Regions from separate parts of the Pectobacterium odoriferum genome, predicted to be linked through region 2. Evidence: predicted binding sites of a transcription regulator. Region 2 holds the regulator's gene; each other region holds the start of a gene.

Region 1 (2,254 bases), 1.4 Mb from region 2:
ATGCGTACAAACTCAGCCTGCGTGCGCAGTGCGTCGATAGTGGCGCAACCGGTCAGGCCCATGCAAGAGCGCAAGCCGCCCATCTGCTGGTGAACGATCTCTTTCAGGCGGCCTTTATAGGCTACGCGGCCTTCGATACCTTCCGGCACCAGTTTGTCGGCGGCGTTATCGGTCTGGAAGTAACGGTCTGATGAGCCTTTGGACATTGCGCCCAGTGAACCCATGCCGCGATAAGATTTGAATGAACGGCCTTGATACAGTTCGATTTCACCCGGGGATTCTTCCGTACCCGCCAGCATAGAACCGACCATGACACAGGCTGCGCCTGCCGCGATGGCTTTAGCGATGTCGCCGGAGAAGCGGATACCGCCGTCGGCGATAACCGGAATGCCCGTGCCTTCCAGCGCTTCAACCGCATCAGAGATAGCCGTAATCTGCGGTACGCCCACGCCAGTCACGATACGCGTCGTACAGATAGAGCCTGGGCCGATACCGACTTTCACTGCGCTCACGCCCGCTTCGACCAGCGCTTTCGCACCAGAGCCTGTCGCCACGTTACCGCCGATGATTTCAAGGTTCGGGTATTTAGCGCGCGTTTCACGAATACGCTGCAATACGCCTTCGGAATGGCCGTGTGAGGAGTCGATCAGCAGGACGTCAACGCCTGCGGCAACCAGCGCATCAACACGCTCTTCGTTACCTGCACCCGCGCCAACCGCTGCGCCTACGCGCAGACGACCGTGTTCGTCTTTACATGCGTTCGGTTTACGTTCTGCTTTCTGGAAATCTTTTACCGTGATCATGCCGATCAGGTGGAATTGGTCGTCAATCACCAGCGCTTTTTCAACACGTTTTTCGTGCATTTTTTGCAGCACAACGTCACGCGCTTCGCCTTCTTTGACGGTGACCAGACGCGCTTTCGGCGTCATGAACGCGCTAACCGGTTTTTCCAAATCGGTAACAAAGCGCACGTCACGACCGGTGATGATACCGACCAGTTCGTTGTCTTTTGCCACAACAGGATAGCCAGCGAAGCCGTTGCGCTCGGTCAGCTCTTTCATTTCACGCAGTGTGGTTTCTGGCGTCACGGTTTGTGGATCAACCACTACGCCGCTTTCGTGTTTTTTCACGCGGCTAACTTCTTCAGCCTGACGCTCAATGGACATATTTTTGTGAATAAAGCCCAGACCGCCTTCCTGCGCCAGCGCAATGGCCAGGCCGGATTCGGTAACGGTATCCATCGCTGCGGACAGCATAGGAATATTCAGGCGGATGTTTTTCGTCAACTGCGTGGACAGATCGGCAGTGTTAGGCAGAACAGTAGAATGAGCGGGAACCAGGAGGACGTCATCAAACGTCAGTGCTTCTTTAGCGATACGTAGCATGGGCAATATCTCACCAAGGTGGATGTAAGAATAGATAAAATATTGCCGTGGCATTATACAGAGCGTAATCGGTTGCCTCCAGCATTATTTTACTAAAATGCTTGATTACCTGTTTCAGGTAGGTAGTATCGATCAATTAAGTGACTGTTTTAAAATTTGATCTGGCTCACAATGTCTCAATTTCCCTCCTCTGCAATTTTTACCGTTAGCCGCCTGAATCAGACGGTTAGACAACTGTTGGAAATGGAAATGGGCCAGATTTGGCTCTCCGGCGAAATCTCCAACCTTTCTCAGCCCTCATCCGGCCATTGGTATTTCACGCTGAAAGACGAACGTGCACAGGTGCGCTGCGCGATGTTTCGTACCAGCAACCGTAAAGTAACGTTCCGCCCGCAAAACGGTCAGCAAGTGCTGATTCGGGCGAGCATTACGCTCTACGAACCCCGTGGTGACTATCAGTTGCTGGCGGAAAGCATGCAGCCCGCTGGCGATGGCCTGCTACAGCAGCAGTTTGAGCAGCTCAAGCAGCGTCTCGCCGCCGAAGGGCTGTTCGACCAACAGTTTAAGCAAGTGCTTCCCTCTCCCGCCAAACAGGTCGGCGTGATTACGTCAGCCAGCGGTGCCGCCCTGCACGATATCTTGCAGGTGTTACAGCGCCGCGATCCGTCGCTGCCGGTGATCGTGTATCCCACGTCGGTGCAAGGCACGGAAGCGCCGCTACAGATTGTTCGCGCTATTGAGCTGGCTAACCAGCGGGATGAATGTGACGTGTTAATCGTCGGGCGCGGTGGCGGTTCACTGGAAGATCTGTGGAGTTTTAATGACGAACGGGTAGCCCGCGCGATTTTCGCCAGCCGTATTCCTATCGT
Region 2 (2,254 bases):
CAGCCTGACGGTGGGAGAAGTCACTCGCGGACGTTTCTGCGTGCATTTAATTCCAGAAACACTGAACCGCACCACGCTGGGACAGAAACGTCTGGGAAATCGTATCAATATTGAAATCGACCCGCAAACGCAGGCCGTGGTGGATACCGTCGAACGCGTGTTAGCCAGCAAGCAGTTGAGCGATCTCGCCAACGAAGACTGATATCCTGCACTGCCTATTCTTGTAAACCGGACGAGCCGCATCGTCCGGTTTTCTTTTTTCTATCAGCGTGAAACACGTAACCCGCCTTCGATCCCATCCGTGCTGTACACGACCTGCCAGAGCTGAAGTGTTCGTGCTCTGAATGCCCCTGCACAGGCGTTAAGATAGTAGCTGAACATCCGGTGGAAGCGGGCCGTATAGCGTGTGGAAAGCGGTGGCGAGTTCTGCTGGAAGCGAGCCTGCTAGGCCATTAATGTATGATCGTCATCAGCGCCGAAATTATGCCAGTTTTCCATCATCATGTAGTGCTCACTTGCCTGCGCTGCGCAGTATTGCCGCTAATTAGCGGCGATAGTCGAGGTAGGGGCCGTCTGCCACCGAGCGGCGTTCAATCAGCGTCGGGTGTACTTCAATGACGTGCGCATCTTCTCGTTTACTGGTAATGCGATCCAGGAGCATAGAGAACGCGGACTGGCCCAGACGCTCCTTTGGCTGGTGGATGGTGGTCAGCGCAGGCGTAAAGAAGCGTGCGTGGCGCACATTGTCATAACCGATCACCGAAATGTCCTGCGGTACGCGCAGACCCAGCTCGTCAGCCGCACAGATGGCACCCATCGCCATGATATCGCCACCGCAGAATACGGCTGTAGGTCGCTGTTTCTGTGCGAGAATCTGATGCATGGCTTTGTAGCCGGATTCCGGTTCAAAATCGCCCCGAACCACCCATTCGTCACGCACTGTGATATCAGCTTCCTTCAGCGCTTTCAAAAAGCCGAGGTAGCGTCCGCTGCCAGTGTTACGTTCTTGAGTGCCGGGGATGGCGCCGATATCGCGATGGCCGCGTTCAATCAGGTAGCGGCCTGCCATATAACCGCCTTCAAAGGCGTTATCGATAATCGTATCGGTAAAATCGCTGTGCATCTGTCCCCAGTCCATAACGACCATCGGAATGCTGCGATAATCTTCCAACATCGACAACAGCTCAGGCGGGTATTCGGCGCACATCACCAATAGGCCGTCGACGCGTTTTTGCGCCAGCATAGAAAGATAGGCGCGCTGTTTACCGATGTCGTTATGCGAATTACACAGCACCAACGTGTAACCTTTGGCATAGCAGCTGTTTTCGACGGCTTCAATGATCTCGGCGAAATAGGGGGCTTCGCTGGATGTGGCGAGTAAGCCGATAGATTTAGTGTGATTAACTTTGAGGCTGCGGGCGACGGCGCTGGGTGAATAGTGCAATTCTTTGATTGCCGCTCTGACGGCTGCCTTAGTCTCTTCGGCGACGAAACGTGTTTTATTGATCACGTGCGATACGGTTGTGGTGGAAACGCCAGCACGTTTTGCCACATCTTTAATCGTTGCCATCTAAAAATGACTCCTGAACTTACCTGTTACAGACGTAAGTATATTGTTAATCGTTTGCCTACGTTTAATGTTCTTCTTCTAAGCTAAAAAACAGGATTTCAGAAGGAGAATGCCGAATGTTATACCGAAGGGATCTGGGTTGACGTTTTTCGACTGATACGCAGCGCTTTCATAAACAGCGGATTGTGTCCGATTTATCATGAAAGTGAAAGGGCTAATTTATACTATTAGTGATGCATTCGTCCGAGATTTTTCGCTAGAATTATGAAAGAATCGTAATAACCCTATTATTTGTAGCTTTAACTGCCTAAGTGGATTCGGCTGTGAAGGGGCGTGTTTTTTCAGATGAAGTTTTCAGAGAAAATTTGTTCGCTAATAAGGAGTGGTTTATGGATACAGATCTGAAGATGTCTTTGCTGACAACCATTGGTTCGTTGGCTGTGATCATCGTGTTTAGTTTTACTGCGGTGCTGAACTAACCGATCGATGATTTTGTGCGGGTTAGGTATTCAGACACGTTGATGTTACATAAAACGTGTCTGAATTGCTTCTGTTCGACGTATGTAACCTATATCACTCTTAACGAATCGTCTGCGGTGTGACCACGCGGCGCGCGCCAACGTAGTGCTCCTGCCAATAATCTTCACTCAGCTTGCTGATGCGAATATCTGAGCCTGTACGCGG
Region 3 (2,254 bases), 610 kb from region 2:
CACCTCACTCGTCGTAGTACTACTGAGATAAATGGTGATGTAGTGCTCTGATGTCGTTTTGCTCAGGCTAACGTAATAGGTATCGTCTTTCTCTTCATAGACCAGCTCATCCAACGCCGGATCGCTCCCCAGACGGTGGCGATAGACCTGATACGGCAACAGCGTTTTCTCATGTTTGCGCACGTAATACAGAACCGTCGAATCCGCCGACCACTCCGCCCCTGCGGTCACATTTTCTATCACATCCGGTAGCCATTCGCCGTTGTTCAGATCGCGAAAACGAAGCGTGTACTGTCGACGGGATAAAAAGTCCTCCGAGAGCGCCAGCAGCGTGTTGTCAGGGCTAACCTCAAGCGTGCCGAGACTATAAAACTCATGCCCTTCCGCACGTTGATTCCCATCCAGCAGCGTTTCCCATGCGTCTGTTGCCTGCTCAGGCTGACGCAAATAGATGGCGTACTCTTTACCCTGCTCATAGCGACTTTGGTAGCGATAGCCTTTTCTGACATACGGCACAGACATATCCGTCGACGGAATTCGTTTGACCATTTCGTCATACAGCGACCGTTTACGTGCTTCATGAGGTGCCATGATGGCTTCGCTATAGGTATTTTCCTGCGTCAGATAGTCCAACACCAGTGGATCGGTACGCTGGTCATCGCGCAGCCAGTAATAATTGTCGATACGCGTATCGCCATGCGTACTTAGTGCGTGGGGTCTTTTTTCAGCTTGCGGTGTCTTCATGGCGTCGGATCTCGTTGTCTTGACATAAAATTTTCGCGTTGCAAGAAGAGTGGCACGATTGCCCAGCAATGCCAAGCCACGTCCTTGTCTCTTGGTGCGCTTTTGCGCACCGCATTCCACTGCACGCCCTCTTTAATGCGCACGCAAACGTTTTCGTTTATACTGCGGCCATTTTTCACAACCCGATCAGGTATAAGGTTATGTTAACGATTGGAACCGCCCTGCGTGCGGATGCCACACGAGTGATGCTGCTTGGCTCCGGTGAATTAGGCAAAGAAGTGGCGATTGAGTGTCAGCGCCTGGGAATCGAAGTGATTGCGGTCGATCGCTATGCCGATGCTCCCGCCATGCAGGTTGCGCACCGCAGCCACGTCATCAATATGTTGGATGGCGATGCATTAAAAGCGTTGGTTGAAGCCGAGCGTCCTGATTACATCGTGCCAGAAATTGAAGCCATCGCTACCGACATGCTGGTGACGCTGGAAAAACAGGGTCACCATGTTGTTCCTTGTGCCGAAGCCACACGCCTGACGATGAACCGTGAAGGTATCCGTCGTCTGGCTGCCGAAACACTCGGCATTCCCACTTCCACCTACCGTTTTGCCGACAGTGAAGAGAGTTTTCGTCAGGCTGTAGACGCGATTGGCTATCCCTGTATTGTTAAACCAGTCATGAGTTCTTCTGGCAAAGGGCAAAGCCTAATTCGCTCTGCTGAGCAGTTAGATCAAGCGTGGCACTACGCCCAGCAGGGTGGACGAGCAGGCGGCGGCCGCGTCATCGTGGAAGGGCTGGTTAATTTTGATTTCGAAATCACTCTGCTAACCATCCATGCGGTTGACGGCATTCATTTCTGTGCGCCAATCGGCCATCGACAGGAAGACGGCGACTATCGTGAATCCTGGCAGCCACAGCAGATGAGTGCGCTGGCACAGGAACGCGCACAGAAGATGGCCAGCGATGTCGTGAAAGCGCTCGGCGGTTATGGCCTGTTCGGCGTTGAGCTGTTCGTCTGCGGCGATGAGGTCATTTTCAGCGAAGTCTCCCCTCGCCCGCACGATACCGGCATGGTGACGATGATTTCTCAAGACTTGTCAGAGTTTGCACTGCACGTTCGTGCTTTTCTGGGGCTACCCATTGGCGCAGTTCGTCAGTATGGCGCATCAGCTTCCGCCGTGATTTTACCGGAACTGGATAGCAACAACGCGCGTTATCAGGGGCTGGAAAGCGCACTACTCCCTCATACGCAAATTCGTCTGTTTGGTAAACCAGATATCAGCGGTAAGCGCCGTATGGGTGTCGCATTAGCCAGTGCGGAAACCACGGATGATGCAGTGGCAATCGCCAAACGCGTTGCCTCAGCGGTAAAAATCAGCGGCTGATACGTTCTATTGCTGACGGGTGACATCAGACGTCACTGACGGCAGATAAAACGCCCACCATAAAAAAGGCCACTCGCAGTGAGTGGCCTTCATCATTCAGTAACGAACAAACTTACGCTTTCGCGCCTGCA

Evidence for each region. The regulator PurR, encoded in region 2, represses purine synthesis genes. The targets are predictions, from matches to a motif close to CANGCAAACGTTTGCNTG.
Region 1: a site for PurR is predicted at 1,447-1,464, ahead of guaB (IMP dehydrogenase). Genes of this name have one in related genera too.
Region 3: a site for PurR is predicted at 885-902, ahead of purT (formate-dependent phosphoribosylglycinamide formyltransferase). Genes of this name have one in related genera too.

The regions. Positions count from the first base shown of each region.
Region 1 covers NZ_CP034938.1:3,510,362-3,512,615, forward strand. The annotation lists gene guaB (IMP dehydrogenase) at 1-1,385, opposite strand, end outside; gene xseA (exodeoxyribonuclease VII large subunit) at 1,557-2,254, shown strand, end outside.
Region 2 covers NZ_CP034938.1:2,142,953-2,145,206, forward strand. The annotation lists gene EO763_RS09560 (riboflavin synthase) at 1-202, shown strand, start outside; partial or broken gene EO763_RS09565 (class I SAM-dependent methyltransferase) at 265-525, opposite strand; gene purR (HTH-type transcriptional repressor PurR) at 545-1,570, opposite strand; gene cydH (cytochrome bd-I oxidase subunit CydH) at 1,960-2,049, shown strand; gene EO763_RS09580 (C40 family peptidase) at 2,150-2,254, opposite strand, start outside.
Region 3 covers NZ_CP034938.1:2,752,278-2,754,531, forward strand. The annotation lists gene EO763_RS12310 (S9 family peptidase) at 1-744, opposite strand, end outside; gene purT (formate-dependent phosphoribosylglycinamide formyltransferase) at 945-2,123, shown strand; gene EO763_RS12320 (bifunctional 4-hydroxy-2-oxoglutarate aldolase/2-dehydro-3-deoxy-phosphogluconate aldolase) at 2,236-2,254, opposite strand, start outside.